Regions from separate parts of the Nitratidesulfovibrio vulgaris str. Hildenborough genome, predicted to be linked through region 3. Evidence: riboswitches for the same ligand, from Rfam matches in the RefSeq annotation. Region 3 holds a riboswitch; each other region holds the start of a gene.
The links. A riboswitch is a leader RNA that binds a small molecule or an ion and turns the genes downstream of it on or off. The one in region 3 is predicted to bind cobalamin.

Region 1 (10,507 bases), 750 kb from region 3:
CCTGTTGCGCCTTGGGCAGCACCACCTCGAGCACCCCGTCGCGCATGGCGGCATGCACCCTGTCGCGGTCTATGGGCACATTGAGCAGCACGACCCGCTGGAACGGCCCGGTACGCCTCTCCTGCCGGTAGTAGCGTCCGCGCACGGGCGGCAACTCGCCCCGCAGCACCAGTGTCTTGTCGGTGAGCGTCAGGTCGAGGGCAGAAAGGTCGCCGCCGGGAATGAGCGCCCGCACGTACACCGCGCTCTCGTCTTCGCCGATGTTGAGCGGCGGGAACACCGCCTGACCGCGAGAGGCGGCGAACGAAGACTCGCCCTCGGCCGCAAGACGGTCGATGAGGCGCGGCAGTTCGTAGAAGGCACTGAAGTCGATGACCATGTGGCCTCCATAGCGGCTTGCCGCCCGTTGCGCAGGCCTTGCGGCCCATGCGGCACGGTGCGGCGTTCAGCGTCTCTTGGCCGGGGTGCGTTCGCCGCGTTCCCAGTCCTCGGCCGGAACGGCCTCTTCCACCAGCATGACGGGTATCTCGTCACGCACGGGGTAGACGACGGCACAGGCGGGGCAGCGTAGCCCTTCCTCACCATCGAGAAGAGTGAGTTCGCCACGGCAGGCGGGGCAGGCCAGAATGTCGAGAAGTTCCTTGTTGAGGGGCACGTTCGTCTCCTGTGGTTTTTTGAGCTTCATACGCTGTCGGCCCGTCGACCTCAAGCCCGGACGCCCTTTGTTGACAACCTCTGCGCCCGGTCATAGCATCGCGCGAAACCCGGCTTCAGGCCGACACACGGGAGAGACATGACGCCCCGCTTCATCGACCTTCACACCCATACCACGGCATCCGACGGTAGCGACAGCCCGGCCGACCTCGTCCGCAAGGCCACAGAGGCGGGTCTTGCCGCCGTCGCCGTCACCGACCACGACACCGTGGCGGGTCTCGACGAGGCCGTAGCCATGGGCCACGAGACGGGCATCGAGGTCGTGCGAGGCTGCGAACTCGGCGTGCGCAGCGAATATGGCGAGATACACATCCTCGGCCTCTGGCTGCCCGAAAAACCCGAGACACTTCTCGACGCCATGAAGGAACTGCGCAGACACCGCAACGAACGCAACGAGCGTATCGTGGACAATCTGCGCACGCTCGGCATGGACATCACCTACGAAGAGGTGCGTGCCCTTTCCGGTGGCGTCTCGGTGGGGCGCCCGCACATCGCCCTCGCCCTGCTCAGGCATGGCTACATCCGCACTCCGCAAGAGGCCTTCGACCGCTTCATCGGCCCCGGTGCCCCGGCCTACGCGCCCAAGAAGGTCTTCTCACCAGCCGAAGGCGTGCGACTGCTCGCCTCATGCGGCGCAACGGTGGCCATCGCCCACCCCATGCTCTTGCGCTGCCCGGAAGAATGGCTCGACGACACCGTGGCCGACCTCAAGGTCGCGGGGCTTGACGCCATCGAAGCCTACCACAGCGAGCATTCCCACAAGGACGAGCGCCGTTGCGTGGACATCGCCGACCGGCACGGGCTGGTGCTCACCGGCGGTTCGGACTACCACGGCAAGGCCAAGCCCGCCATTTCGCTAGGCCGGGGACGCGGCGGACTGCGCGTGACCACCCATGTGCTCGACAACCTCAAGCGCCACCGGCGCGAACGCGGCCTGCCCGTCTGACCAGCCGGGCACCGCACAGCAACACCATACTACGAAACGATGCCCCACCTACCCGAATTGCTCGCCCCGGCAGGCGACCGTGAACAACTCGACGCCGCCCTCCGCTACGGGGCCGACGCCGTCTACCTTGGCGGCCCGGCCCTGAACCTGCGTGCCGGGACCCGAGGCTTCACCGGCGACGCCCTCATCAGTGCCGTGCGCGACGCTCACGCCCGCAATGCCGCCGTCTATTACTGCCTCAACGTCCTGCCGCGCGAGGAGCACCTCCCGGCCATCATCGACGAACTCGAACGCCTGCCCGATGCGGGCGTCGACGCCCTCATCGTCGCCGACCCCGGCGTCGTGCTGCTGGCCCGCCGCCACTGCCCGTCGCTGCCGCTTCATCTCTCGACGCAGGCCAACACCGCCAACAGCGCGGCGGTGGCCTTCTGGCGCGACATGGGCGTCACCCGCGTGAACCTCGCCCGCGAACTCGACATGCGCACCATGCGCCGTCTTGTGGAATCGTCGCCCGGCATGGAGTTCGAAGCCTTCGTCCATGGGGCGCAGTGCCTCGCCCTTTCGGGACGGTGCCTGCTCTCCGCATGGCTCAACAACCGTTCCGCCAACCTCGGGGCCTGCACCCACCCCTGCCGTTTCGAATACAAGGGCGTCGCCCTCGCCGTCGAAGAGAAGACACGCCCCGGCGAGGTGGCATGGGAAGTGGTCGAAGACGGGCCCTTCCACAGCAGCTTCTGGGCCCCGCAAGACCTCTGCCTCGTCCGCTATGCGCACTGGTTCGCACGCGTGGGCATGGCGGCGCTCAAGGTCGAAGGACGCATGAAGAGCGGCGGCTATGTGGCGCAGGTCGTGGACGTCTATCGCACGGCCATCGACGATGTGGCGCGGCGCACCTCGCGTGGCGACGACTACATCTTCGAATTGCTCAACTGCGCCTCGCGCCCGTTGACCACCGGGTTCTTCCTCGGTGGCGGGCGCCGTTGCCACCGAGGGTTGCCGCATGACGCCGTACGCCACCCCCTTGTGGCCCGGGTCGAAGCCCCCGCAGGTGACGGCGCGTGGCATGTCTCCGTGCGTTCACCGTGGAAGGCCACGTCCATCGCCGAAGTACTCCTGCCCGGTATGAGACGCCCCGAATTGCTGCCCGGCACCTACCGCCTCGAGAACCACAGAGGCGAGACGGTCGACCGTCTGCACCCCGGCATGGCTGGCGTGTTGCATTGTGCATCTGCCGACATCGGCCCCGGCATCTACATTCGCGCCTGACAAGGGACCACGGAGAACGCATGGCCCACGTGCTGGTCATAGACGGCGACCCGGCGTTCGCCCAACTGGTGGCCGACTTCGCCGCCGGACTCGGCCACACCTCGCGTCACGCACCCACGCTGGCGGAAGGACTTCTGGCAGCCACGGAGGCGGACGTCATCTACCTCGCCGCCAGCCTGCCCGACGGCTGCGGGCTTGAAGCCCTTGCGGGGCTTCGCGCCCTGCCCTCCGCCCCCGAGGTCATCGTGACAGGTGCGGCAGGCAACCCCGACACGGCCGAGAAGGCCATCCGGGGGGGTGCATGGGAATGGCTTTGCAAGCCCGCCCCCGTGGACAGGGTGGTGCTGCCGCTACTGCGCGCACTGGACTACCGGGACAGACCCCCCGACAGACGCGGGCCCTCCATCCTCAAGCACGCCATCGTGGGGTCCAGCCGCGGGCTGCGACGGTGCCTCGACGATGTGGCCGAAGCCGCGGCCAGTGACGCCGCGACCCTCATCGTGGGAGAGACCGGTGTGGGCAAAGAGCTTTTCGCCCGCGCCGTTCACGAGAACAGCCACCGTGCCGACTCGCCGTTCATCACCGTCGACTGCGCCTCGCTGCCACGGACACTGGCCGGGTCGATTCTCTTCGGGCATCGCAAGGGCGCCTTCACGGGGGCCGACGCCAACCGGGACGGACTCGTCCTTCAGGCGCACCGTGGCACGCTGTTTCTCGACGAAGTGGGTGAACTTCCGCTCGCGACCCAGAAGATGTTCTTGCGCGTCTTGCAGGAACAGCGGTTCAGGGCCGTAGGGGGACGCAGCGAGATCACGAGCGACTTCAGACTGATATGCGCCACGAATCGCAACCTTGAAGCCATGAGCGACAAGGGGCTGTTCCGCAGCGACCTGCTTTTCCGGATGCGGACCGTGGTCATCTCCATTCCTCCACTACGTGAACGCCCTGACGACATCCTCGCCCTCACCGGGCACTACCTCGCCCGCATCTGCAAGAAGTACGGGCTACCCGCAAAACAGGTATCGCCCGACCTGCACGAAGCGCTTCGCGCCTACCGCTGGCCCGGCAACGTGCGCGAACTCGTGCACACCCTCGAAAGGGCCGTGCTTGCGGCGCAGGACGCACCGAAACTCTTCGCCCGTCATTTGCCCGAACACGTCCGGGTGAGCATCGCACGAGGCATGTCGGGCCAGCGCCCCGCCCTCGTCAGTGGCACAGGCCCCGCCCAGAGACCGGCTGCACCGGGCGGTTTCGGTCAGGTAACCGAGACCTCCCGCGCCGTGACCGCGACTCATGACGCTCATGCACTGACGGCGATGACACCTCTTGCCCGAAGGCTGGACACCGCGCCCGCCGCGCCCGACAACAATCGGCAAAGCCCCCTGCAAGAGGCCACCCCGCCGGTCTCACCGGGGGGCACGACAGATGTCTCGCCGGACGGACATCCCCCTGTCCGCCTCCGGACAACCCCTCTCTCTGACGGCCCGACAGCCGGATTCGCTTCCGACGTGCCCTTGCCTCCATTCTTCGCCTTCCGTGACGCGCTGTGCGTGGACTACCTGAATGAGCTCATGCGGCGCTGCAACGGCGACACCGTCGAAGCCTGTACCCTGTCCGGCCTTTCGCGGTCACATCTGTATGAGATGTTAAGGCGTTATGGATTCGAGACCCCTCGCAGGAAGCGGACGCAACGGGCCAGAAGCTGAAGTGTCATCCCCTCTTTTTCTGTGATTACGGAATAGCGCACATCCATATCCGCAATCGCGGAATACTATTCCTCTATTGCGGATTAATCTCGCCACGCGTTGGCAGCACCACGGCAACACAACGACAACACTGCAAAACCAAACACTTTTTACACGAACCGGAGGCTTGGCACGCTTCTTGGTAAATAGATGCCAACATACTGGGCAGGTCGGTCGGAGCCCAGAACCCTGTCGCCGTGCACTCCGGACAAAGTAGACGGCGACAGGGTGCGGACATGACAAACATGTCCGTCGCTGCCAGAACGGCAGCAAACTGTGCCTAGGCGGCATGGAATGCGCGTCATCCGCAAGGATGGCGCGCATTTAACATTACAGAAGAGAGACAGGAATCCGGCAACGGGCATGGCGGCGGCATGCGTCCCCGCTACCGGGGTTCTGCGCAGCCCCACCCAAGGGACACGGCGGCGGACACGGCGCAACCCGCCAGAGGGAACGGGGTATGATGCGGGGCGTCATCCGGAGGGATGACTCAAAGGGATGATTCAGCCGATGGCAGCCCCCGAAAGGCAGACAGACGCAATATGCCGCCAAGGGGATGCCTTCCATACGGTCAAGCAGGAGTCTCGCCCAGCAGTTCAAGCAGACGCTCGCTCAACTGCTGCAAGTCGGGCTTGGCGAATTGGGCATCAGCCCCCACCGAACGCCCCTTGTGTTCAAGCTTGTCGGTGACCAGCGAGGAGAACAGTGCCACGGGGAGCACACGCAAGGCGACATCCTCCTTGATGCGGCGGCACAGGGTGAGCCCGTCGAGGCGCGGCATCTCTATGTCAGAGATGACCGCCTGAACCACGTCGGCGATGCGTTGCCCCCGCCCCTCGGCCTCTGCGCGAAGGGTTTCGAGCATCTCCCACGCACCTTGCCCATCATCCGCCTGCAACACCTCGAAACGTCCGCTGGCTTCGAGAAGGTTGCGCACCAGCTTGCGCACCGAGCCTGAATCGTCGGCATGCAAGACCGTATAGCGCCGCATCGGCGCTTCCTGCGCAGTCGCGCGTGTCCGCCCCATGCGGATGGACAGGTCGGGGTGCATCTCGGCAACGATGCTCTCCATGTCCAGCAGGAAGACCACACGCCCCTCAAGCCTCACGACCCCCGTGATGGAACTGGAACTCATCCCCTGCAGAAAACGCCCCGGTGCCTCCACATCTATCCAGCTGATGCGATGGATGCGCGTGACTCCGGACACGAGAAACCCCGTCACCACCTGATTGAACTCGGTGATGATGATCTTGCGCTGGGCCGCGTCGTCGCTCAGGGGCTTGCCGAGGTAGGCCGCGAGGTCGACCAGAGGGATGATGCGGCCCCCCCGGTGCGCGAAGGCACCGAGCACCGCAGGATGCGGCATCTCGGGCAATGCCGTCACCGTCTGCTTGCGGATGATCTCAAGCACCTTGGCGACGTTGACGCCGTAATGACCGCGATAACCGGGCTCGTCGATGTAGAATTCGACGATCTCCAGTTCGTTGGTGCCGGATTCGAGCAGTATCTTGCTTTGCGACACGGTTCTCTCCTGAAAGGGACTTCGATGATTCTACCCCTCATGCCCGCCGAACGCCACAGGTTAGGCTTGCCTGCCCGCCCCTGTCGGCCTATCAGACGGGACGAACCGAAAGCACGCCGGAACGCCTCCGTGGAGAATCATGTCCCATAGCCCCCACCCCACGACTGCACAGCCCCCCCGGGCCACGACACGCCGCCGCAACGCCGGAAACCGGGCCGCCCTTGCCTTTTGCCTTTGCGTGGGCGGCGGTGCGCTGACGTTCCTGCTTCTGCGCGACCCCGCGCTGCTGGCATGGTCACGGGCGTGGCCCGCGCTTGTCAGGCCGCTGGGCGTCATGCTGCTGTCGCTTGCCGCAGGACTTGCCGCAGGGCTTGCCATCGAAGGGGGGGGCTGGGCCCCCATGCTCGCCCGCCTCGCCTCGCCGGTCATGCGGTGGGGCAGGCTGCCCGAAGCCTGCGGGGCGGCCTTCACCACCGCCTTTCTCTCTGCCGCCGCCGCCAACTCCCTGCTCATGGAGGCCTATCGGGAGGGCAGGATAACCCTGCGGGAGATGCGCCTCGGCTACCTCATGGGTACGGGGCTTCCCGTCTTCCTGCTGCACCTGCCCACCACGTTCTTCATCGTCACCCCGCTGGCGCGGGGCGCGGGGGTCACCTATCTCGCCATCAACGGACTGGCGGCCCTGCTTCGCACAGTGGGCGTGCTGGTCGCCACACGGCTGACCACCATGCCCCATACAGCCGGTGAAGCACCCCGGACGCACCACACACCACGCACTCGCACCCTGCGCCCGTTCGCCGAACGGTTCCGCATGAGGCTGACACGCCTTGTGCTCTTCACCGCCCCCACCTACCTCCTGATGTACGCCCTGCATCAGGGCGGTGTGTTCGACGTCCTGCGCAACGCCACTGCCCACTGGCTCACCGACGGGTTCCTTCCCGTCGAGGCGGCAGGGGTGCTGGTGTTCTCGGTGGCTTCGGAATTCTCTTCCGGGGTGGCGGCGGCAGGCGCGCTGCTTGCGGCAGGCAGTCTCACCACACGCGAGACGGTACTCGCCCTCATCATCGGCGGCATCATCGCCACGCCGCTTCGGGCCATCCGCCACCAGTTTCCCGCACATGCGGGCATCTTCACGCCCGCACTGGGCCTTTCGCTGCTCGTGCAAAGCCAGTTGCTTCGCATCGCCTCGGTGGTGGTGGTCACGGCAGCGTGGCTGGCCTTCGCCTGACCGGCCGCCACCCGCGCCCTTGTCACCGACCAGCCGCACCTGCCACGTCGCCCTCAGGCCGGGAGGCCTCAGACGGGATGACGACACCCCGGCCGGACAGGCCCCCACAACGCCCCCCCGATGGCCCCCGATGTCCCATGGTGCCCCTCCTGATGGTACCCCTGACGCCGAGACCCGCGGGGCACTCTGCCATAGGCCCACGGCATGTCTAGGCCGGGGCACATGCCCGAAGCCCGCGGCTTCACGCAGGCACGACACTGTCGCGACCGGCGCACACGGCAGCATGCTTGACACGTCGTCCACCTACGGCCTATGCCGCACGAGTCAGGTGCCCTGAGCGGCTTGATAGGGAATCCCGTGTGAATCGGGAGCGGACCCGCCGCCGTAAGCCCATAAAAGACCTTCTCCCCCGTGTGCCACTGGACGACCGTCCGGGAAGGCCGGAGCAGGTCGGGTGAGCCGGAAGACCTGCCTGACACGTCCGATGCCATGCCCGGCGACAACGGGGCTTTTGTCCGACCGGGCCCACGGTGGCGACCCGACACATGCCGCGCCCGGCGCGCAGCCCTGTGGTCATCCGTCCTGCCGTCCACGCCAATTGCCCGCCAACCTCCCTGGAGGTTGCCATGTCTCGCCATCCCATGGTCACGAGGCTTCTCTGCCTCGTCTTCTCCTGCCTCATCATCCTCGCCTGCTCACCGGCTTTCGCCGGGCATGGAGCGCCCAAGGCCCAGAAGACGGGCATACTGCTCGTCGCCTTCGGCACCAGCGTCGAAGAGGCCCGCCCCGCGCTCGACAAGATGGGTGACAGGGTTCGTGCCGCACACCCAGACATCCCCGTCCGCTGGGCCTATACCGCCAAGATGATCCGCGCCAAACTGCGTGCGGAGGGCATCGCCGCACCGTCGCCCGCCGAGGCGCTGGCGGGCATGGCTGAAGAGGGCTTCACCCATGTGGCCGTGCAGAGTCTGCACACCATCCCCGGTGAGGAATTCCACGGCCTGCTTGAGACCGCACACGCCTTTCAGGGCCTACCCAAGGGCCTTACCCGCGTGAGTGTCGGCCTGCCCCTCATCGGCACCACCGCGGATGCCGAAGCCGTGGCCGAAGCCCTCGTCGCCAGCCTGCCCGCCGACCGCAAGCCCGGCGAACCCGTGGTCTTCATGGGCCACGGCACCCCGCACCCGGCCGACATCTGCTACCCCGGCCTGCAATACTACCTGTGGCGTCTCGACCCCGACCTGCTGGTCGGCACCGTCGAAGGCTCGCCCTCGTTCGACAACGTCATGGCCGAACTCGATGTGCGCAAGGCCAAGCGCGTGTGGCTGATGCCGCTCATGGCCGTCGCCGGCGACCACGCCCGCAACGACATGGCGGGTGACGAGGACGACTCGTGGACCAGTCAGCTTGCCAGACGGGGCATCGAGGCCAAGCCCGTACTGCACGGCACCGCCGAGTCCGACGCAGTGGCAGCCATCTGGCTGCGTCACCTCGACGACGCACTGGCCCGTCTGAACTAGCATGTCACGCATCCGCCGCCGCACCGCGCTGGCACTGGGGGCCGCCCTCTGGCTGCTCTCCGTGCCCGCAGCCTGCCTCTTCGGGCCGTTCGACATCGGCCCTGCTGAGGTCATGCGTCTGCTCGGTGCAGCGGCGGGTGTCCCCGTATCCGGCCATGTGGACCCCATACGCCTTCTGGTGGTGGGGGACATCCGCCTCGCACGCGTCTGCCTCTCGCTGCTGGTCGGTGGCGGACTCGCCATGGCAGGGGTCGTCTTTCAAGGCGTGCTGCGCAACCCGCTCGCCGACCCCTTCACGCTCGGCGTCTCCAGCGGCGCGGCCCTCGGCGCCAGCGTCGCCATCAGCTTTGGCGTAACCCTGCCCGCTGCTGTCGCCCCCGCCCTCGTGGCGGGGCTCGGCGTGGTGACCCCGGCTGCGCTCTTCGGTGCGTTCGCCGCCTTGTCGCTCGTCCTGCTTCTCGGCACGGCAGCCGGGTCGTTCCGCCGCGAGACGGTCGTGCTCGCCGGGGTGGTGGTCTCCACCTTTCTCGCCGCGCTGGTATCACTCGTGAAGGCGCTGGACGAGGAGTCGGTATCGAGCATCGTCTTCTGGATCATGGGCAGCCTGCAAGGCCGTGGCTGGGCGCATACCGCCGTGTTGCTGCCGCCGCTGGTGCTCGGACTTGCCGCCGTCGTGCGCCATGCGCGCGACCTCGACGTGCTCGCCCTCGGCGACACGCAGGCGAGTCAACTGGGCATGAGGACGGGCTACGTGCGCTGCGTGCTCCTGTGCGGGGCCAGCTGCATCACAGCAGGCTGCGTCGCCGTCTCGGGGGTCATCGGCTTCGTCGGACTCGTGGTACCGCACCTGCTGCGACTGGTGCTTGGCGCGGCGCACGGCCCGCTGCTCATCGGGGCGTGGTTCGGGGGCGGCATCCTGCTGCTATGGTCCGACGTAGTGGCCCGCACGCTGCTTTCCGGCGGTGCTGAACTGCCTGTGGGGGTCGTCACCGCCCTCGTGGGCGGGCCGTTCTTCTGCCTGTTGCTGCAACGCGAACAACGGCGGGAACGCCCATGATGGAATGTCGTGCTCTCCATGCGGGGTATGCGCAGACGGAGGTGCTGCACGGCATCGACCTTCGCATCGCGCAAGACGAACTCGTCGGGCTTCTCGGCCCCAACGGCAGCGGCAAGACGACGCTGCTGCTCGCCCTTTCCGGTGTCCTGCCTGCCCGTGGCGGTGACGTGCTTCTGGACGGCACGCCCCTTGCCGCCATGGCCCCGCGCGAACGTGCACGGCGTATCGCCACCGTACCGCAACGCCCCGAGGTCATCCCGGATGTGGACGCCTTCTCTCTCGTCCTCATGGGACGTTACCCGCACACGGGGCCGCTTCGGGGGTACACGGCCGTCGACCATGACGCGGCCGCGGCCGCCCTTGCCGCCACCGGCACAGCCCACCTCGCGCGCCGCAGTGCCGCCACCCTCTCGGGGGGGGAACTGCAACGGGTGCTCGTGGCCCGGGCGTTGGCGCAGGACACCGACACGCTGCTTCTCGACGAGGTGACTGCCGGGCTTGACGTCGCC
Region 2 (10,507 bases), 490 kb from region 3:
AAGATGGCCTGCTTCCATGCCGAGTTCCAGCGCCACCTCGCCCGCTTCAAGGACGCCCTCGAAGGCATCCGCGTTGGCAAGATATCCGGCGCGGTGGGCACCTATGCCTTCCTTTCCCCCGAGATGGAAGCCATCGCCCTCGACCTCATCGGCCTCAAGGTCGACCCCGTCTCGACGCAGATCATCCAGCGCGACCGCCACGCCCACTACTTCACCTCGCTGGCGCTGGCCGCAGGCGGCGTCGAAAGGCTGTGCGTCGAACTGCGCCACCTGCAACGCACCGAAGTGCTTGAAGCCGAAGAAGGGTTCGCCAAGGGGCAGAAGGGTTCGTCCGCCATGCCCCACAAGAAGAACCCCATCTCCGCCGAGAACATGACGGGCCTTGCGCGGCTCATCCGCACCAACGCCCTCGCGTCCATGGAGAACATGGCGCTGTGGCACGAACGCGACATCAGCCATTCGTCCGTCGAGCGCGTCATCATGCCCGACTCGACCATCCTCATGGACTACGTGCTGCATCGCCTCGCCAACCTCGTCGAGAACCTGCGCATCATCCCCGAGAACATGGACCGCAACCTCGCCATGTCGTACGGGCTGTTCTACTCGCAGCGCGTGCTGCTGACCCTCGTGGAAAGCGGCATGGCACGGCAGGAGGCCTATGTCATGGTGCAGCGCTGCGCCATGCAAAGCTGGGAGACGCACCGCCCCTTCCCCGACATCGTGCGGGCAGACGCGGACATCTCGTCGCGCATCGACGCCGCGACCCTCGATGCCCTGTTCGACCCCTCGTACTATCTGCGCCACGAAGACACCATCTTCCGTCGCGTCTTCGCCTAAAGGAGCCCCTCATGCAGGAACTCAAGAAACGCCTCGCCCGTCTGCTGGTCGAGAAATCGTACCGTGAAGGCGACTTCACCCTCACTTCGGGCCGCAAGAGCACCTACTACTTCGACTGCAAGCAGACTGCCCTGCACGCCGAAGGCTCGTGGCTCATCGGCACCCTGTTCAACGAACTGCTCAAGGATGTGGACATCGTGGGCGTGGGCGGCATGACGCTGGGTGCAGACCCGCTCATCTCCGCCACCACGGTCATCTCCCACGAGAAGGGACGCCCGCTGGCCGGGTTCATCGTCCGCAAGCAGCCCAAGGGCCATGGCACCGACCAGTACGTGGAGGGACTCGCCAACTTCAAGCCCGGCGACAAGGTTGCCATGCTCGAAGACGTTGTCACCACCGGGGGTTCCCTGTTAAAAGCATGTGAGAGGGTCAAGGCCGCCGGACTCGATATCGTGGCGGTATGCACCGTCCTCGATCGTGAAGAAGGGGGCAGGCAGGCGATACTGGACGCCGGGTACGAACTCATCTCCGTGTTCACCCGCGACGAACTCGTCGCCGCAGCCCGCTCGTAGAACATAACGACACCGCGCCCCCGCCCGCCGGGGGCGCGACAAAAAAACTTGCGGACCTGATGCACCCAGCCCTCATCCGACGTATCCCCATCCTCGCGCTGCTCTTCGTCCTTTTCGCAGCAGCCACCTCGTCAGCCTCGGACAAGGGCTGGAACACCGCCATCGCAGACAGCGACCTCACCCCGCGCCGTATTCTCGCTGTCGACAAGAACCACCAGCGCTTTCTCATCTTCGAACGGCACAGCCCGCTTGCGCTGCGTGGCACCTTTCCCTGCACCACAGGGCAGGCCGATGGCGACAAGGTCGCCGAAGGCGACCTGCGCACCCCCGAGGGCATCTATTTCATCGAAGGCAAGCGTACCAGCGGCCTCGACTACGGGCTGTACGGCGGCATAGCCTACACGCTGAACTACCCCAACCCCGTGGACAGGCTGCGCCACAAGAGCGGTTACGGCATCTGGATACATAGCAAGGGGCGCGACATCACGCCGCGCGAGACACGCGGGTGCATCGCCCTCAATCGTGGCGACATCGACGCACTTGCGGGCACACTCGCCCCCGGGACCCCCGTCGCGGTGGCGGATTCCGTCGCCTCTGACGCCTCGTTCAGCAAGCAGGACATAGAGACCGCCCGCAACCTGCGCGACCGTGTGTACGCATGGGCGCGCGCATGGTCGGCGCGGTCGCAGGAGATGTTCTCCTTCTACGACCCCGACGCCTACAGCCTCGCGCAAGACGCCCCTTTCCATGCCTTCAAGGGCCAGAAGGAACGTCTCTTCAAGACCCTGCCGTGGATACACACGACCGTGCACGACGTTAAGGTGTTGCAGGGCCCCGGCTACTGGGTGACATGGTTCGACCAGTACTACCGCGCCCCCAACCACACCAGCGAAGGGGTGCGCCGCCTCTACTGGCAGCCCGGAAAGGATGGCGTGATGCGCATCGTGGGCATGGAGTGGGTTCCGGCAGACCTTGGCATGGAAGACGACTATCTTGAGGATGTGAGCCCCCGCGTCGCCGAACTCATCGAACAGTGGCGCAAGGCGTGGGAGACCTGCGATGTGGAAGGCTACGCCTCGTGGTATGCCGAAGACGCCCGACAGGGCGACCGCGTCGGCGTTGCCGCCATCGCCGAACACAAGCGCACCTTGTGGGCGACCATCCGCCCTGTGAAGGTCGCCCTCGAAGGCGTACGCGTCGCCATCACCCCCGATGGCGTCACCGCCGACATGACACAAGACTACAAGGACACGCGCGGTTACCGGGACAAGGGCGTCAAGACCATCTACCTCAAGCCGTACGGTGCCTCTTGGCGCATCGTCCGCGAAGACTGGGCACCGCTGCCGTGAGTGCGCCCCGCCCTGCGAAGCACTACAGCCTGCTGCTCATGCGGGACGATGGCAATGTCCGCAGGCTGCGCGTCTCACCGCTGGCACTCCGCCTGCTGGTGACCACGCTCTTCATCGTGCCCGCCCTTGCCGTCCTCGGCATATGGGCTGCCGCGACCTTCTGGAAAGGCAATACGGCACTTGTGGATGCCAACCGCGACCTTACGCGTGAAATCAAGGAGATGCGCGTCGAACTAGAACGCCTCTCCAACCTGGAAATCCTTCTCGAACGCGAAGACCCCGTGCGATTGCACGCACTGGTGGCCCCTCGCAAGACACCAGCCCCCACAGCCTCCGCCCCGGGCGAGAGTGCGTCACCCCTCTCTGCACACGGTGACGGGGCGACGGCGACGCCTGATGCGACGTCATCCGGTGCCCCCGCCGGAGATACCCCCCCCGGCCTCACGACGGACCAGCCGGACGACGCAACCACCGGGACACCTTCCGATGCTTCGGAGGCCGCAACCGTTGCCCCCCTCTTTCAGGATGCACCAGCGTCCGCCCCGAAACGCGACATCTCGCCCATCAACAACGGGCAGGCACGCGTCGACGATGTGCAGGTGCAGATTTCGCCGCAAGGGAAAATCCGTGTGACGTTCAGCCTCTCCAACGGTGACACGTCCCGGCAACTGGCAGGGCATGTGGTCTTCGTGGCCATCGACGGCAAAGGAACGGGACACGACCTTGCCATCCCGGCAGAGGCTGCCGACTTCCGCATCTCGCGCTTCAAGAAGATTGTCGCTTCGGCGCGCCTGCCGCAGGGCCTTTCCAGCGGCGACATCGCCCTCGTCGCCATCGAGATACGTAGCGGGGACACCATCGTCTTCCGCGACGCCTTCCCCTTCCGGCGCAACTAGGGCCCTCTCTGTCCATTGTCGCGTCGCGGCGTCACAACCACGGGGCATCCTTCACCGGCACCGTGCCACGGCCGCCCGAGACAGTGAAGGCGACGCCCGTCATAGTCCGAAGCCCCTCTTCCGCTGTATCGAACGGTACCAGACCTGATGACCCGCCTGACCTTCCGACCTGATGCCCCGCCCGACCTGCCCGACCTCCCGACCTGCCCGGCCTGATGGCCCGCCAGCCTTTCAATCCCGGTGCACAAGAAGCAGGAACACCCATACGCGAAATGCCCGGCGGTACCAGACCTTCCGGGCATTGCTGTATGCTGATGCAGGCGGTGAACGTAGCGACGCATCGGGGGAGATGGTCATACACCGTCCCCCCTTCGCGCAGGGACAGAGGGCCTATTCGCTGCCGTCACCGGGGAGATGCACACGCGACACCACCGCACGCACGGCTTCAAGCGCCTGCCCGCGTTCCTGCGCCGTGCGCTGCCACTTCTTCTTCTCCTTCTTCAGTGCCTCGATGGTCTGGAGAAGGTCGCGGATGGTTCCCGCCGGATAGCCCGGCGTTCCCTGCCCGTTACGGTGCAACTCCTCGTCGTTGCGCTGGCGAAGGGCCTCAAGCTGGCTGGAATTGAGTATCACGGAGCCTCCGGGCGTCTGATGCGCGAACGGGGCGGCGGCAAAGACCGTCCGCCCCGTGTGACCATGCTGTCCGACGCGGCGCGCTAGCCGTTGCCGCAGCCGCAGAAGCTGTTGGCGCTGTATTCCTTGCGTTCCTTGTACTCCTGCTGCTTGCCGAGGTTCCAGCGGTTGACGGGCCTGTAGTAGCCCACCACGCGGGTGTAGACCTCGGCCTCGTCACCGCACTGCGGGCAGTTGAAATGCTCGCCGTGCAGATAGCCGTGATTCTGGCAGATGGAGAACGTGGGCGTGACCGAGATGTAGGGGATGCGCGTCTTGCTCATGGCCTTCATGAGGTAGTTGCGCACAGAGTCCTCATCCGGTGCCGCTTCGCCGAGGAACGAGTGGAACACCGTGCCCCCGTTGTACAGGGTCTGGAGTTCGTTCTGATGCTCCAGCGCGGAGAACACGTCATCGGTGATGCCCACGGGCAGAAGCGTCGAGTTCGTATAGTAGGGCACGTCACCACCGGAGACGGCGATGTCCTCGTACAATTCGCGGTCGACCTTGGCAAGGCGGTAGCAGGTGCCTTCGCCGGGGGTCGCCTCAAGGTTGTACATGTGGCCCGTCTCTTCCTGGAAACGCACCGTGAGGTCGCGCAGGTGGTTCAGGGTGCGCTTCATGAGCCGCAGCCCCGCCTCGCTCTCGATGCCCTTGCCAAGCAGGTTGAGGCACGCCTCGTGCCCGCCGATGAGACCGATGGTGGAGAAGTGCCCGTTGTAGCCGTTCTTGAGGTAGCGGCGCGAGAACGGGAACATGCCCGCCTCGAGCAGCTTGGTGCACAGCTTGCGCTTGTATTCGAGGGCGTCGCGCGCCATCTCGGCATACTCCGTCACCATGTCGAGGAAGTCTTCCTCTCCCTGTGCGAGGTAGGCGAGTTTGGGCAGGTTGAGCGTGACCACGCCGATGGAACCGGTGAGGTCGCCCGAACCGAAGAGACCGCCCGTGCGCTTGCGAATCTCGCGCAGGTCCATCTGCAGACGGCAGCACATGGAGCGTACGTCTTCGGGGTTGAGGTCGGAGTTGATGAAGTTCTGGAAGTACGGCACCCCGTAGCGCGCCGTGAGCTTCAGCAGCAGCCTGCCCGCCTCGGAATCCCACGGGAAGTCGGGGGTGACGTTGTAGGTGGGGATGGGGAAGGAGAAGATGCGCTTGTCGGCGTCGCCTTCGAGCATGACCTCGATGAACGCTCGGTTGATCATCTCCATCTCCACCCCGTACTCGCCGTAGGTCGAGTCCTTGAACTCGCCACCGATGATGACAGGCTCGTTGGCGATGTGCTTTGGCGGTGCGAGGTCGAAGGTGAAGTTGGTGAACGGGCTTTGCCCGCCCCACCGCGACGTGGTGTTGAGGTTGTAGACCAGCTTCTGCATGGTCTGCTTCACCTCGTCGTAGGTCAGCCCGTCATGGCGCACGAAGGGGGCGAGATAGGTATCGACGTTGTTGAACGCCTGCGCACCGGCCCACTCGTTCTGCAACGTTCCGAGGAAGTTGACGATCTGCCCGCAGGCCGCATCGAAGTGGTTGGCGGGTGCGGCGCAGCAGCGGCCCTTGAGGTTGAAGCCCTCGAGCAGCAGGTCGCGCAGACTCCAGCCCGCGCAGTAGCCAGCAAGACCGAACGAAAGGTCATGGATGTGGAAATAGCCGTGCGTATGGGCGAGGCGAACCTCTTCAGGGTACTTCTCAAGCACATACCGTGCTTGCACAGACCCCGCCATATGCAGGATGAGGCCCTGATACGAATGCCCCATGTTGGAGTTTTCGTTGACCCGCCAGTCGCTACGGTCGAGGTAGCTTTCGATCATGCGGGCGATGTCGAGATAGGCCTGATTCTGGTTGCGCATCTCGCGCCGCTTCTCGCGGTAGATGATGTACCGTTCGGCGACTGCGTAGAGACGGGCTTCCATGAGCACGCGCTGCACCATGTCCTGCACGTGCTCCTGTTCCGGGGCGTCCACGTCTTCAAGCTTGGCTTCGACGCGTGAGGCAAGGCGCTTGCCGAGCAACGGGTCTTTGATACCGCTGGCCTTCAGGGCCTTGTTGATGGCGTGCGCCACCCTGTCGACCGACCAGGTTTCCACCCGGCCGTCGCGCTTGAGAATCTTCTTGGGCATAGGATGCTTGGCTCCGGGCACGCACAAGACCGGCGGACCCCGTCATGGCAACGGGCGGCACTGCGTGCGGAGGCACGGGTCGACGTCGGAAACGTCGCCACCCGCACCGCGAATGGTGAATGGCTGAACCCCCGGTACATCCGCGTGCAACGAGGGATCGAGACTGCTCCGGCCCGGTATTCTGGCTCTCCCCACTCACAACCGCCTTCCCGCCCGCAGGGGGCAGTGGCTTCATGGCTGTGGCGTGGCGCCCGAGGCGCAGGGATGACAGCGGCGGGACCGCTCCGGACTCGCACCGGATTCCCGAAACCGGAGAAGAACGACGGTGCACGAATAGCAGACGGGGAAGGACGCGGCAACCCTTTCACGTGGTGCACAGGCAGCCCGCAAACCGTTGACGGGCAAGGCATCGCCCTCGTAACGACATGAAATAAAACACTTAAAATTTCACCTTCACACACGTGTCCGACAAGGCTCGCCACACGGCAGAAGGCTCGTCATACCGCACGGCTAGCGGATGGCTGCGCCATGCCCACTCGGCCCGACACAAAAAAACAACCGCCTCGCCGCTGTCATGGCGGTGCCTTCCCTTTTTCAGGTCAGCCCTAAAGTTCCCTCCCCTCCGTCCGATACGACTATCGTTAGGGTTTATCAGGCAAGGAGCACGCCATGGCAGACCGGAACCTGCAAAGCTTCATCGTCGACTACTCGCTGCAACTTCTCCAGCAGGACATGCTCACCAACAGCCTGTTCATGGGGAGTGCAACCGGCAAGACGCTGCGCGACCTTGTCCTGAAAGAGGCGAGCGTTCCGCTGCGCACCGACCCCACCGCCAAGGCTCTTTCCGGCACACTACGCGCCGACGCCGGCATGTTGCGACAGGCGTCGAAGAATGTGGCCGAAGCACAGAGCATCATGGACACCGGTGCCAGCGCCATGAACTCCATCAAAGACATCCTCGCCGACATGAAGGACATCGCAGACGAGGTCGCAGCGGGCACCATGACCACGGCCAACGCCAAGCCACTCTACAAGTCGCTACGGGACGAGATGCGGGGTATCATCTCCTCCACATCCTACAACGGCATCTCCCTGCTGGACGGCACGAACTGGGGTACAGACAGCCGCATGACGACGTCGGGCAGCGGCACCACCCTTTCCGGTTCGCTACGTATCCAGTCCGGCAGCGACGGCTTCGACCTCGCACTGCTGGACATGAAGAGCGACCTTTACAACGCCTACGACGATGGCACGGCGGACCTCGCCAACGCTGCGGCGGCAGCCGCCACCGCCACAAGGCTCAGCACCGATTCGACCACGGTGACAACCATCGCCGACCTGTACGCAGGGCGCTCGTCCAGCATCGCGGGCCACAGCGCCGCGCTGGCGAAACAGGCGGACATCATGGACGCAGCAGCCATCGTCCGCGAAAGAGGCAATGACGGTCGCACTACCGAGGAGTTGCTGCTCGACCTCATCCTGCGCGCATCAGGGACACTGGTGGACGAGAACGGCTGAGCACTCTCGGAATGCATGACAGAGGTGCGAAGGCGGGCGGAATGGCGTGAGACGACGCAGTACATGGCAGACGGGGCATGATTCCAGACGGCATGGCGCTTGCGATGCGGCAATGCAAGGCCTGACGCTTGACCAAGCCTGCGCTTCGCGGCACAGCAAGGCACGGCGCGCACGCGTCAACCGATACGCCTTGAGGAGCCTCCATGTTCGCATCCCTCCCCGTTCCGGTGGTCACCATCGGCCTGCTCTTTCTCTCCAACGTGTTCATGACCTTCGCATGGTACGGGCATCTGCGGTTCAAGGCCATGCCGCTCACGCTTGCCATCGCCGCAAGCTGGGGCATCGCCTTCTTCGAATACTGCCTTCAGGTACCCGCGAACAGGGCGGGCTACGGCTACTACAACGCCGTCGAACTGAAGACCATTCAGGAGATCATATCCCTTTCGGTGTTCGTGGTGTTCTCCGCCCTCTATCTCGGCGAACCTGTACGCTGGAATCATCTTGTCGGCTTCGGTCTCATCGTGGCCGCGGCCTTCTTCATCTTCAAGGAATGGTAGGCGACTCGGGGCATGACATCTCGAGAAGGGCCACCGGGCCGCACACCACACGGTCACGTCCCGAGGCCTTGGCGCGGTAGAGGGCCTTGTCGGCGGCGCGCAGCACCTCGGTCACCGAATGATAGGGAGGACACGACGCGACCCCCACACTGACCGTGACCCGCAAGGCCTCACCCCGTCCGTCGTCGCACGGCACCTCCATGGCTGCGATGGCTGCCCGCAACCGTTCCGCCACACAGCACGCCGCCTCGGGCCCCACGCCCGGCAAGAGTACGCCGAACTCCTCTCCCCCCAGACGACCCACGGTGTCGACGGTGCGCAACAGGGGCACCATCGCACGGCCAAGCCGCCGCAGCACCTCGTCTCCGACGGCGTGCCCCCACGTGTCATTGACCAGTTTGAAGTTGTCCACATCCATGACAAGGACAGAAGCCACCGCCCTGTCGTGGCAGCAACGCTGCATCATGTCGGCCAGGGTCTCCATGAATGTCGCCCTGTTCGAGACGCCTGTGAGCGCATCCATCGAGGCCATCCGCCGCAGTTCGACCTCCTGCCGCTTCTGGTGCGTGACGTCGCGCACCACCGCGTAGATGCGTCTCTGTTCGACCTCGGGCCGCGCACTCCACGACAGCCACCTCCATGTGCCATCGCTGCATCTCAACCGCACCTCAAGCCCCCGGACCCTTTCACCTGCTGCGAGTTGGTCAAGAGCCTGCGCCACGGCAGTGGCATCAGCCTCATGGGTGAGCCCTCCCAGCGACGTCTCCAGCATCTCGGACACCGTCCAGCCAAGGGTGCTGTTCCACGCCGGATTGACCTCGTGGAATCGCCCCTCGAAGTCGAGGATGCACAGCATGTCGAGAGACAGTTCGAAAAGCCGCGCCCGCGACTCCTCTGCATAACGCCGCGCAGTCACGTCCATGAACAGACCGATGACCCGCGCCGGAACGCCGACGGCATCACGCCGCACTACCCGCCCCTGATCATGCACCCAGCGCAGGGCATCGCCCCCGTCATGGATGCGGTACTCTGCCTCGTACCTGTCCGTGCGCCCCTCAAGGTGGGCGTTGAGCGCCGTGAGCACGCGATTGCGGTCGGCGTGGTGGATGCGTTCCATCCAGTCGTCGATGCCCCGCTGCGTCCAGCCCGCCGGGAAACCGAGCAACGCCACCCACCCCGGATTCACGGAAAGCCGCCCTGTGCGCACATCCCAGTCCCAGAGGCCCAGCGTCGCTGAACTCGCCACCAGTTCGAGACGTTCTTCGCGGCTGCGCAACGCCTCGCCCATGCGTGAACATTCGGTGACGTCGTGCACCACGGAAACAGCAACTGCCTTTCGCCCACCATGACGGGGTGCGAATGCACCAGCATCTCGCGCACCTCACCGGTCGCAAGGCGATGCGGCATGGAGAACCTGTTCGCCAGTCCCGTCGCGGCGGCCCTGCGACGGGCCAGTATCTCATCCCGTTGCAGCATGTTGATGTCGTCGATGAACATCGTGCAAAGACATTCGAACGGGTGCCCATAGAAGGCGCACGCGGCACGGTTGGCCTCGACGATGCCGCCCGACTCCGGTTCGATGAAGAGCATGGGCGCCGGATGATGTGACAGGGACCCTCCATCCAGCAGTACGCCGGACGGAAGACGCGCCGCACACTCGGGGTCGGCGGCCGAAAGACCGTACAACTCCATCAGCCCTCTCATAGTTGCCTCCACATATCATAATCCCCGACCGCCTATGATATGGCAAGCACTTTGCGCTTCGGCCACGAGTGCCGGACGTCAGAGCACCATTGACCACCCACGGCCCATCCCGTAATCTGGCGTGTCCGGCGTGAGGACGCCAATCCAGCCCCAGCCCACACAAAAGGGACCATACCATGAGCGAACAGAACCCGAACGTTTCCGAACGAACCACCGAGGCGACTCCCGGCCTCGACTTCGTGCGCAGCCGCGTTGTCGCCGACAACAGAACGGGCCGTTTCGACGGTC
Region 3 (10,507 bases):
TCAACGCCTTCCATTATTCGATGAAGGGGCTGAATACCGTGGTGCGCCACGAGGCCGCCGTCCAGGACGAACTTCTCGTGCTGGTGCCCGCTGTCGTCCTTGCCCTGCTGCTGGGTGATACGGGAGTGGAAAAGGCGCTGCTCATCGGCAGCTGGGTTCTCGTCATCATCGTCGAGTTGCTGAATACGGCCGTGGAGTCGCTCACGGACAGGGTGGGTACCGAGTGGCACCCCCTCTCCGGGCAGGTCAAGGACATCGGGTCCGGTGCCGTCTTCGTCGCCATGTGTCTTGCGGCTGTCGTCTGGCTGTGTGTGCTGCTGGGGTGATGGGTATGAGAGGTTCCCGCTTCGGTTCCGTCGTGTTCGTCGTCATCTCCCTGCTTGCAGCCCTATGCTACAACCCGCAGCTTTATGCGACCGGTGTGTCTCCGCTGGCTGCCGTGCCCGTGCTGTTGCTGCACCTCGCCCTTGCGGTCACTTTCGGGGGTATTCCCGGACTTCGCTGGGGATATTTCCTCTTTCTCCACGTTGCGGGGTGTGCCCTCACCTATTTCTACACACTGTTCGACGTGTCGATGAGCTACGACACGCTGGCATGGTTGCTTGAAACCAACCGGGCGGAAGTCGATAGTTTTGTCACATGGCCGCTCTTTCTGTTGCTGTGCGCAGGGATAGCGGTCAGCCTTGTCCACAGCTCTCTCTCGCAGTCATTCAGGGCGAGTCTCGCCGGAAGGCGGTATGCGGCGATGGCAGGACTGCTTTTGCTGTGTGCACTCGTAAGTGCCGAGGGGGGACGTGCCGCGTTCAAGCATCTTGGCGGCAAGGCATCCTATGAAGCGCTTTCTATGAGTCGCATCGTTCCCGTCTCCGTCGTCAAGGCTGCTGCGGCGTATGTCAGGGAAGAGCGCCGGTCCGACACGCTCGCGGCGCTGCCAGACCCGGCGGATGCCGCTTCGTCGCTGGTTATCCCGGACCATGAGAAGCCGGTGGTGGTGTTCATCATCGGTGAAAGCGCCCGCGCCGATCATTTTGGCATCAACGGCTACGAGCGGGATACGACGCCGCGTCTTTCTGTCGAAAGGAACATCATCAATTACGGGGTCTGCCGGTCGTTTGCGAACACGACGAGGATTTCCCTCATCGGCATACTGACCGATGCCACCATTGAAGACAGGACGCCCCGGCATGGTTCCTTCATCAGCCTCTTCAACAAGCACGGATACGATACGGCTTTCTTTTCGCGCCAGAACAGGCTCGGTCGTAGCGGTCACCTCACAGACGCCCTTGTCTCAGGTGCGGGCACTGTGGAGTACCTCAAGGGCGTCGACCGGGATCTTGTGACCCGCCTGCAGGCGTTCGTGGCAAATGCAGGGGGCAAACTTGTCGTGCTCCATACGCAGGGGTCGCACTTTTCATACAACCAGCAGTACGCGGCGGAACATCGTCGCTTCATGCCCGATACGTATAGTAATGAGGCGATGCCGCGCGACATCGCGAATGTCATTAATGCCTATGACAACAGCATCGTGAAGACCGATGCGATGATCGCAGAGACGATCGATGTGCTGCGCGACCGCAATGCCGTCGTTCTGTATACGTCAGATCATGGCGAGTCATTGGGTGAGAACGGTGTCTTCTTCCACGGGACGAAGAAGGTGGCCGATGAACAGTACGAGGTCCCTCTTTTCCTGTGGTACAGTGACGTATACGAAAAGAGCCGCCCCGATGTGGTCGCCAGATTGCGTCGTGTGCGCGGGACACCGGTCACGCATGACTTCATCTATCATACACTTCTCGGACTTGGTGGCATCCGTTCCACCATTGCCTCGGCAAGCCACGACCTTTCGGGAGTCACGGCACCGCCGCTACGGGCGTCGGGTGATGAGGCTGTCGCGTTGACAGAGTGATACGCCGACGTCGATGCCATGGACGCGGTCACGGGACGGTGTGCCAGATGCCCGCACGTACGGAGTCCCGGACATGATGAACGTTCCGTCGCCTGACCGGCCGTGTGGCACGCTTCCATGCCATCCCGGACGGGGTGATTGCATTCTCCCTGCACACGCCTCTTGCCATGCCCGCCGTGCTCTGGTTTGATGTGCCGTCATGCTCGACATCAGGCACCTTTCGCATAACTACGGCTCGCACTGGGCGCTGAAGGACTGCTCCTTCACGCTCGAGAAGGGCGGTTTCCTCTTTCTTTCCGGCCCTTCCGGGGCAGGCAAGACCACCCTGTTGCGTCTTCTGCACGGCGCGCTGCCCTTGCAACGCGGGCAGGCGCAGGTGGCGGGGTTCGACCTCGCCCGTCTGCGTTCACACGACCTTCCCGCCCTGCGACGCCATGTTTCGGTGGTCTTTCAGGATTTTCGCATCCTGCCTGCGCGAACGGCCTTCGCCAACATCGCCCTGCCGCTGGAGGTGCGCGGGCTCGACGCCCGTGCTTCCGGGCGGCGCGTACGCGCCGTGGCCCGCGCCCTGGGGCTTGAGCACCGCCTCGACACTCCCGCCGGTGAGCTTTCGGGGGGTGAACAGCAGCGCGTGGCCGTGGCCCGCGCCATCGTCGTGAATCCGCAGGTGCTGCTTGCCGACGAACCCACGGGCAACCTCGACCCCGACCTCTCGCTGCGCCTCATGGACGTGTTCATGCAGTTCAACGCCTACGGGACGACTGTGGTGCTGGCCACGCACAACCCCGAACTCATCAGGCGCAATCCCGCGGCGCGCCTCATACACCTTGATGACGGCATGATCACCCATGCCAACTGGCCGGGGGCGCGTCTGTCATGTCGGGCTGACGCCTGCGACCTGCTGGAGGGCCCGTGATGCGCACGGTACTGCGGCTCATCGCGCGGGGGGTGGGCGATATGGCCCTGCACCCGCTGGCGCACACGCTGGGCCTTGCCGCCGTGACGCTGGCGGTGTTCCTCGGCGGTGTCTTTCTCATGGCCCTGACCACCGTGGACGCCGAATTCCGCGTCTCCCGTGGCGAGACCGTGTGGCAGGTGTACTGGCGTCCCGGTACGCCGCTGGAACAGGTGCGCCCGCAATGGGACGAGGTGCGGCGCATGCCGTGGCTGACCCGTGCGGAGACATGGACGCCCGATGACGCGCTCGCCGCTCTTGCGAAACGCCTCGGCGGGGCGGACGCCCTGCCCTCCGGCGGCGTGAACCCCCTGCCACCCACGGCGTTGCTGGTGTTCTCGCCGCGTGAGGTCGACGCGGGCCGCTGGGCGCGCGAGACGCAGTCCTTCCTCAAGAACCTCCCCGGTGTCGAGCGCGTGACCTCCACGCCGCTCAAGGACGAGTTCGGTCGCATGTGGCGCGGTGTGAGCGCCTTCGTGGTGTGGCCTAGCGTCGCCTTTCTCACGCTGGTGCTGGCCCTCGTCTCGGCGAGTTCGGTGCGCCTCACGCTGGAGCACCGGCGCGACGAGATAGAGATTCTCAAGCTGGTGGGCGCACGCAACTGGTACATACGGCTGCCCCTGCTTGTGGGCGGCGCGATGCTGGGCCTTGTGGGCGGCGGCGCGGCCCTTGCGCTGCTGCATCTCGTCTACCGTTTCGTAGGGCCGTTCTTCGCCGTTCCCCCGCTCCTCATGGAGTTGCATTTCCCGCCGCCAGAACAGGCGGTTCTGTTAGTGGCCGTTCCGGTTCTCATGGGTTTGACGGGCGGCTGGATGGCCGTCCGCGACCGCAACTGACGCCTTCGGCGTCATTCCCGTGCGAGGCTATATGCGCAGCAAGAAGATGACCCACGGGCTGGAAAAGGCCCCTCACCGCTCTCTCCTCCACGCCCTCGGGCTGACCCGCGAAGAACTGGCCCGCCCGCTGGTCGGCGTGGTCAACGCCGCCAACGAGGTCGTACCGGGGCATATCCACCTCGACGACATCGCCGAGGCGGTCAAGGCCGGAGTCCGCGCCGCCGGGGGCACCCCGCTCGAGTTTCCCGCCATCGCGGTGTGCGACGGCCTTGCCATGAACCACGAGGGGATGCGCTTTTCGCTGCCCTCGCGCGAACTCATCGCCGACTCCATCGAAATCATGGCCACCGCGCACCCCTTCGACGCGCTGGTGTTCATCCCCAACTGTGACAAGTCCGTACCCGGCATGCTCATGGCCATGCTGCGCCTTGACGTACCTTCGGTCATGGTCAGCGGCGGCCCCATGCTTGCCGGTGCCACCCTTGCCGGTCGTGCCGACCTCATCACCGTCTTCGAAGGCGTGGGACGCGTCCAGCGCGGCGACATGACCGAGGCCGAACTCGATGAACTGGTCGAGGGCGCATGCCCCGGCTGCGGTTCGTGCGCGGGCATGTTCACCGCCAACTCCATGAACTGTCTTGCCGAGACCATCGGCCTTGCCCTGCCGGGCAACGGCACGACCCCCGCCGTCACCGCCGCGCGCATCCGCCTTGCCAAGCATGCGGGCATGAAGGTGATGGAGATGCTGGAACGCAATATCCGCCCGCGCGACATCGTCACCGAGAAGGCCGTGGCCAACGCGGTGGCCGTGGACATGGCCCTTGGCTGTTCCACCAATACCGTGTTGCACCTGCCCGCCGTCTTCGCAGAGGCGGGACTCGACCTCACCCTCGACATCTTCGACAAGGTCAGCCGCAAGACGCCCAACCTCTGCAAACTCTCGCCCGCCGGGCATCATCATATTCAGGACCTCCATGCCGCAGGGGGCATTCCCGCGGTCATGGCCGAACTCGACAGGATAGGGCTCATCGACCGCAGTGCCATGACCGTGACCGGGCGCACCGTGGGCGAGAATCTCGATGCACTGGGGGCCAAGGTGCGTGACGCCGATGTCATCCGTCCTGTCGACGCCCCGTATTCGCCGCAGGGCGGCATCGCCATTCTCAAGGGGTCGCTTGCGCCCGGTGGTGCGGTGGTCAAGCAGTCTGCCGTGGCACCCGAGATGATGGTGCGCGAGGCCGTGGCGCGCGTCTTTGATAGCGAAGAGGCCGCCTGTGAGGCTATCATGGGAGGGCGTATCAAGGCCGGAGACGCCATAGTCATCCGCTACGAAGGCCCCAAGGGCGGCCCCGGCATGCGCGAGATGCTCACTCCCACCTCGGCCATCGCAGGCATGGGCCTCGGGGCGGATGTGGCGCTCATCACCGACGGGCGCTTCAGCGGCGGCACCCGTGGCGCAGCCATCGGCCATGTCTCGCCTGAAGCCGCCGAAGGCGGGCCCATCGGCCTTGTGCAGGAGGGCGACCGCATCCGCATCGACATCCCCGCGCGCGCCCTCGACCTGCTGGTGGACGAGGATGAACTTGCCCGCCGCAGGGCCGCCTTCGTGCCCGTCGAAAAGGAAATCACCTCGCCGCTGCTGCGCCGTTATGCCCGCATGGTGTCGTCTGCCGCCACGGGTGCGCGTCAGCGCTAGTCGCGCATTCCTGCCTTCATCGGTCTTCAAGGCCCGTCCCGCCTACGCGGGGCGGGCCTTTTGCGTCATGTGGCAACGGCATGGACGTGACCGCGGGTTGCGGCGCGGTAGGTCCAAGAGGTGCACGACGGCTGGTCAAGGCGGGGGGCAGGACGCCGCAGCACACTTGTTATATCTGGTTGACAGGATATATTGATATCAGTATTTCCTGATGTATCAATATGGAGTGCTTCGGCGCTCCGGTGGGCAGGAAACGGAAACCGGTGCGAATCCGGTACAGGCGCGCTGCCGTGATCGGGCTGCAAGGGCTGCGTCCACTGGTGCCAAGGCACCGGGAAGGGCCGCCCTGTCGAGTGGGCTTCAATTTCGCATGGTGCGACCGCTCGGCATCATCTCTTCGCCCGTCAGTCGGAAGACGTCCCCCACCCTTGTTGAGGCCGCGCGAACCGGACCCCGGCACGCAGCACCCATGCGCATGGCGCAACGGTGCGACGCCCGTCATGCGGGCACCCCCTTACGCATTCCCGGAGGTGGCAATGCGAACCCACAACCTCGGTTTCCCGCGCATCGGCGCGGGCAGAGAACTCAAGAAGGCTGTCGAAGGCTACTGGAAAGGCCGCGTCTCGCGGCACGCACTCGAAGGAGAGGCGGCCCGCCTCAGGGCCTGCCACTGGGCCATGCAGCGTGATGCGGGTATCGACGTGGTGCCCGTGGGCGATTTCGCCCTGTACGACCACATGCTCGACCTGACCCTGATGCTGGGCGCCATACCGCCACGGTTCAGTCCGTCCGGTGCTGCTGCGTCGCCAGCAGGTACAGGGCAGGACATCGACCTCATGTTCCGCATGGCGCGTGGCGAAGCTGGTCTGTCGCCCGTCGCGCCCCTTGAGATGACCAAGTGGTTCGACACCAACTACCACTACCTTGTCCCTGAACTTGACGCCGACACCGCCTTCGCCCCGGATGCCTCCCCTCTCGTGGCGCAGCTGCGCGAGGCGCAGGATGCCGGGTTCACCCCCAAGGCCGTCCTTCCCGGCCCGCTGACATGGCTGTGGCTGGCGCGCAGTGTCGACGGTTCAGACCGTTTCGCCCTCTTGCCCGCCCTGTGCGACGCCTACGCGACGCTCCTTCGTGAGCTCACTTCCGCATGCCCCCCCGCGTGCCCGCGTGGCTACTCGTCTGGAGGCTTGATGGTGCAGCTTGATGAACCTGTGCTGGCACTCGACCTGCCGCAGACCGTGCGCGACCTCTTTCCGGCGGTGTACACGCGGCTTCGGGCCGCCGTACCCGATGCGACGCTGATGGTGGCCAGCTACTTCGCGCCCTGCGCCGACAACCTCCCGGTGGCACTGAACCTGCCTGTGGATGTGCTGCATCTCGACCTTGTCCGTGGACGTGACGACCTCGACGCCGCCCTTCAGGTGCTGGGCGCCGGTGAGGGCACGCCGGGGTTGGCCCTCTCTCTGGGGGTGGTCGACGGGCGCAATGTCTGGTGCGCCGACATCGATGCGGCCGTGAACCTTGTCCGTCGCGCTGCCGACAGTCTGGGTGAAGACCGGGTGTGGGTGGCCCCCTCGTGTTCGCTGTTGCATTGCCCTGTCGACCTCGGTTCGGAGCGCGAACTCGACCCCGAAGTGGCGCGATGGCTGGCCTTCGCACGTCAGAAGTGCGCCGAAGTGCGCCTTGTCGCCGAAGTTGTACGAGGCGTCTACGGCCCTTCGACCGCGGCCTCGCTGGAAGCCAACCGCGAGGTGCGCCGTCAGCGGGCCGTCAGTCCGCGCATCCACGACCCGGCGGTGGCCTCGCGGCTTGCCGCAGTGACGTCCGACATGGAGCACCGTACCTCGCCCTATGCGGAACGCATCGTGGCCCAGCGGGCGGCATTGCATCTGCCCACCCTGCCCACCACCACCATCGGTTCATTCCCCCAGACACCGGACATCCGCGCCGCACGTCGCGCCCTGCGTGATGGCAGCCTCACGCAGGACGCCTATGAAGCCGCCATGCGCGACGCCCTCGCCATGATGGTGCGTGAGCAGGAGGCTCTGGGCCTCGACGTGCTCGTCCACGGCGAGCCTGAACGTAACGACATGGTCGAGTACTTCGGCGGCTTGCTGCAAGGCTTCTGCATCACCTCCGACGGCTGGGTGCAAAGCTATGGCACGCGTTGCGTGAAGCCGCCCCTGCTCTATGGCGACGTGTCGCGTCCCGAACCCATGACCGTTGCGTGGAGTGCCTACGCCCGTTCACTCACCGCCCGTCCCATGAAGGCCATGCTGACCGGGCCCGTGACCATCGCCTGCTGGAGTTTCGTGCGGGACGATATTTCGCGAGAGACGGTCTTGCGCCAGCTTGCGCTTGCCCTGCGCGACGAGGTGGCCGACCTCGAATCGGCGGGGCTTGCCGTGGTGCAGGTCGACGAACCCGCCTTGCGCGAGGGGCTGCCCCTGCGCCGTGCCGCGCAGGAGGCGTATCTCGATGCGGCGGTGCGTGCCTTCCGGCTTGCGACCTCGGGCGTGGCGGATGCGACGCAACTGCACACCCACATGTGCTACTGCGACTTCCATGACATCATCGACCGCATCGCCGGCATGGATGCCGATGTGATCAGCCTTGAAGCCAGCCGCAGCCGCATGGAGTTGCTGGATGTCTTCGCCACGCATGGCTACCCCAACGAAGTGGGGCCGGGGGTCTATGACATCCATAGCCCGCGCGTGCCCTCCGTGGACGAGATGGAAGCCCTGTTGCTGCGTGCGGCGGCGGTGCTGCCCGTAGACCGCCTGTGGGTCAACCCCGACTGCGGCCTCAAGACCCGCGAATGGCCCGAGACGCGGGCCGCCCTCGCCAACATGGTCGAGGCCGCACGCAGGGTCAGGGCTAGGCTGGACGCCTAGCCAGTCCCTCTCTCCCTCATCTTGCGCCTCAGGGCCCGTCCCCCATCCGCGGGGCGGGCCCTGAGGCCACAGGTCGCGGCCGGGTAGCCTTGCAGTGCCTCTGCATCGGTCGACGTCCCCATTGTGACGCCGACAGGCAGCCCCAGTACGAGGTCGTGCCGGTCCATGGCAGCACATGCCCGGTCTTCGCGTCGTGTGACCCTCCTTCCCGGTCGACGCGTCCCTCTGGTCATGCCCGCCGTGGGGCAGGACTCCGTGCAAGGCTGGGCCATGATACCGGGGCGGGGTGGCCCTGCACCCCCTGTGGCGTGGCATGCCGCCTCCCCTTTGCGACGTCGTGGCTTTGGGGTATGTTCATCCCGTAACTGGCTGGCCCTGCCCCGGGGCCAGCGGCTGACGGTCATCTCTGGCGGCCCTTCGGGCTGAAACCGTGCTGGTGTCCTGTCAGACCCATGCTGCAATCGCATTCCCGCCCTTTCTGCACGCCAACAAGGTGACACTCCGCCATGTGGAACGCCGAAGACGTGAAAAGCTTCCTCGACTGGGCCGACACCCCTGCCGGTGCCTTCGCGCTACGGCATGAGCGCCGTCTCTTGCAGCATCTCGTCTCGGGATGGCCGCGCCGCGGGCATTCGCTGCTCGATGTGGGCTGCGGCCCCGGCATCTTTCTCGAGTACTTCTGGGAAAGCGGCTTCGACGTGACGGGCCTCGACGCCAGCCCCGACATGCTGGCCGCGGCACGGTCGCGCCTCGGGCCGCGCGCCGACTTCCACCTTGGCGTGGGCGACCATCTTCCCTTCGAGGACAATGCGTTCGACTATGTGACGCTGCTCAACGTGCTCGAATTCGTCGATGATGCCGCAGCCGTGCTGGCCGAGGCATTCCGCGTCGCCGCGCGTGGGGTGCTTGTCGCCGTGCTCAACCGCTGGTCGCCCTACTATCTTTCGCATGGTGTGCCGATGCCCGGCAGTTCAAGCAGGCTGCGGCAGGCCCGCTGGCGTTCGCTGCCCGAGATGCTGCGCCTCGTGCGGCAAGGCTGCGGAGGCTGCGCGGTGACGTGGCGCACCGTGCTGCACGCCCCTTCGTGCACATGGCGCGAAGGCACCCTGTTCAACCTGTGCAACCGTGGCATCGCGCTCAACCCCTTCGGGGCGTATCTCGCCCTGCGCGTCGACACCGGGCGCGGGTTGCCCGTGACCCCGCTGCTGCTCACCACACGCAAGACCGCACCCATGCGTGTATGCCCCCCCACGGTCGTGGGACGCACGGGCCACGGGCGCGACCTTTCCTCTTGACAGCCTTTTGACAACACGTCCGCCTTGGACTACAGATTACCGTTTTCGCGCACCTTGCGCGCCTCGTGACGTGCGCGCCTTCGCGCGTGCGGACGACACTCCGAAGACTGGCGGCGTATCATGAGCAAGATCACCAAGATTAAGGGTTTCGCGGATCTCTTTCCGCCCGAGAGCGACGTCTTCACGCGTATGGAGTCTGTCGCGCGGCAGGTCTTCGGCAGGTACGGCTTTGTCGAGTTGCGTACCCCCATCCTCGAACGCACCGACCTCTTCTGCCGTTCCATCGGCACCGAGACCGATGTGGTGCAGAAGGAGATGTACACCTTCCCCGACCGCAAGGATCGTTCGCTGACCATGCGTCCGGAAGCCACTGCGGGGGTCATGCGTGCCTACATCGAAAGCGGCAGGCACACGCAGGAGCCCGTCTCCAAGCTGTTCACCTCCGGCCCCATGTTCCGCTACGAACGTCCCCAGAAGGGGCGTATGCGCCAGTTCCACCAGATCAACTGCGAAGTGCTCGGCCCTGTCGAACCCCATGCCGATGCCGAACTGGTGCTGATGCTCATGCGCTTTCTGACGGAACTGGGTCTGACGGGACTCTCGCTCCAGATCAATTCCCTCGGCTGCAAGGAATGCCGCCCGCTCTACCGCAAGGCGCTCTCCGACTTTCTCGCCTCCATCGACAATGCGGCCCTCTGCGAGGACTGCCGCCGTCGTATGGAGACCAACCCGTTGCGTGTGCTCGACTGCAAGGTGCCCGGTTGTCGCGAACTGACGGCCAACGCCCCCACCATCCTCGAACACAACTGTCCCGAATGCCGCACCCACTTCGACGCGGTGCTGCGCATCCTCGACAGCCGCAACGTGCCCTACGTGCTGAACGACCGCCTCGTGCGCGGGCTGGACTACTACAACCGCACCACCT

Region 1: linked by a shared signal. The riboswitch ahead of DVU_RS03090 (sirohydrochlorin cobaltochelatase) and the one ahead of metE (5-methyltetrahydropteroyltriglutamate--homocysteine S-methyltransferase) in region 3 are both predicted to bind cobalamin.
Region 2: linked by a shared signal. The riboswitch ahead of DVU_RS13840 (ribonucleoside triphosphate reductase) and the one ahead of metE (5-methyltetrahydropteroyltriglutamate--homocysteine S-methyltransferase) in region 3 are both predicted to bind cobalamin.

The regions. Positions count from the first base shown of each region.
Region 1 covers NC_002937.3:719,035-729,541, reverse strand. Annotated here, with positions in the region: gene DVU_RS03125 (Hsp20/alpha crystallin family protein) at 1-379, opposite strand, end outside; gene DVU_RS03120 (Trm112 family protein) at 446-655, opposite strand; gene DVU_RS03115 (PHP domain-containing protein) at 794-1,660, shown strand; gene DVU_RS03110 (peptidase U32 family protein) at 1,700-2,926, shown strand; gene DVU_RS03105 (sigma-54-dependent transcriptional regulator) at 2,947-4,632, shown strand; gene DVU_RS03100 (chemotaxis protein) at 5,243-6,193, opposite strand; gene DVU_RS03095 (hypothetical protein) at 6,333-7,421, shown strand; cobalamin riboswitch at 7,731-7,911, shown strand; gene DVU_RS03090 (sirohydrochlorin cobaltochelatase) at 8,048-8,941, shown strand; gene DVU_RS03085 (FecCD family ABC transporter permease) at 8,943-9,998, shown strand; gene DVU_RS03080 (ABC transporter ATP-binding protein) at 9,995-10,507, shown strand, end outside.
Region 2 covers NC_002937.3:3,046,377-3,056,883, forward strand. Annotated here, with positions in the region: gene purB (adenylosuccinate lyase) at 1-837, shown strand, start outside; gene pyrE (orotate phosphoribosyltransferase) at 849-1,409, shown strand; gene DVU_RS13825 (L,D-transpeptidase family protein) at 1,469-2,758, shown strand; gene DVU_RS13830 (hypothetical protein) at 2,755-3,654, shown strand; gene DVU_RS13835 (hypothetical protein) at 4,045-4,287, opposite strand; gene DVU_RS13840 (ribonucleoside triphosphate reductase) at 4,371-6,440, opposite strand; cobalamin riboswitch at 6,595-6,768, opposite strand; gene DVU_RS13845 (flagellin) at 7,110-7,958, shown strand; gene DVU_RS13850 (DMT family protein) at 8,162-8,515, shown strand; gene DVU_RS13855 (sensor domain-containing diguanylate cyclase) at 8,502-9,803, opposite strand; gene DVU_RS16895 (PAS domain-containing protein) at 9,698-10,219, opposite strand; gene DVU_RS13860 (glutamine--tRNA ligase/YqeY domain fusion protein) at 10,396-10,507, shown strand, end outside.
Region 3 covers NC_002937.3:3,539,877-3,550,383, reverse strand. Annotated here, with positions in the region: gene DVU_RS15840 (diacylglycerol kinase) at 1-326, shown strand, start outside; gene DVU_RS15835 (phosphoethanolamine transferase) at 332-1,906, shown strand; gene ftsE (cell division ATP-binding protein FtsE) at 2,106-2,822, shown strand; gene DVU_RS15825 (cell division protein FtsX) at 2,822-3,697, shown strand; gene ilvD (dihydroxy-acid dehydratase) at 3,729-5,393, shown strand; cobalamin riboswitch at 5,609-5,832, shown strand; gene metE (5-methyltetrahydropteroyltriglutamate--homocysteine S-methyltransferase) at 5,930-8,287, shown strand; gene DVU_RS15810 (class I SAM-dependent methyltransferase) at 8,794-9,582, shown strand; gene hisS (histidine--tRNA ligase) at 9,703-10,507, shown strand, end outside.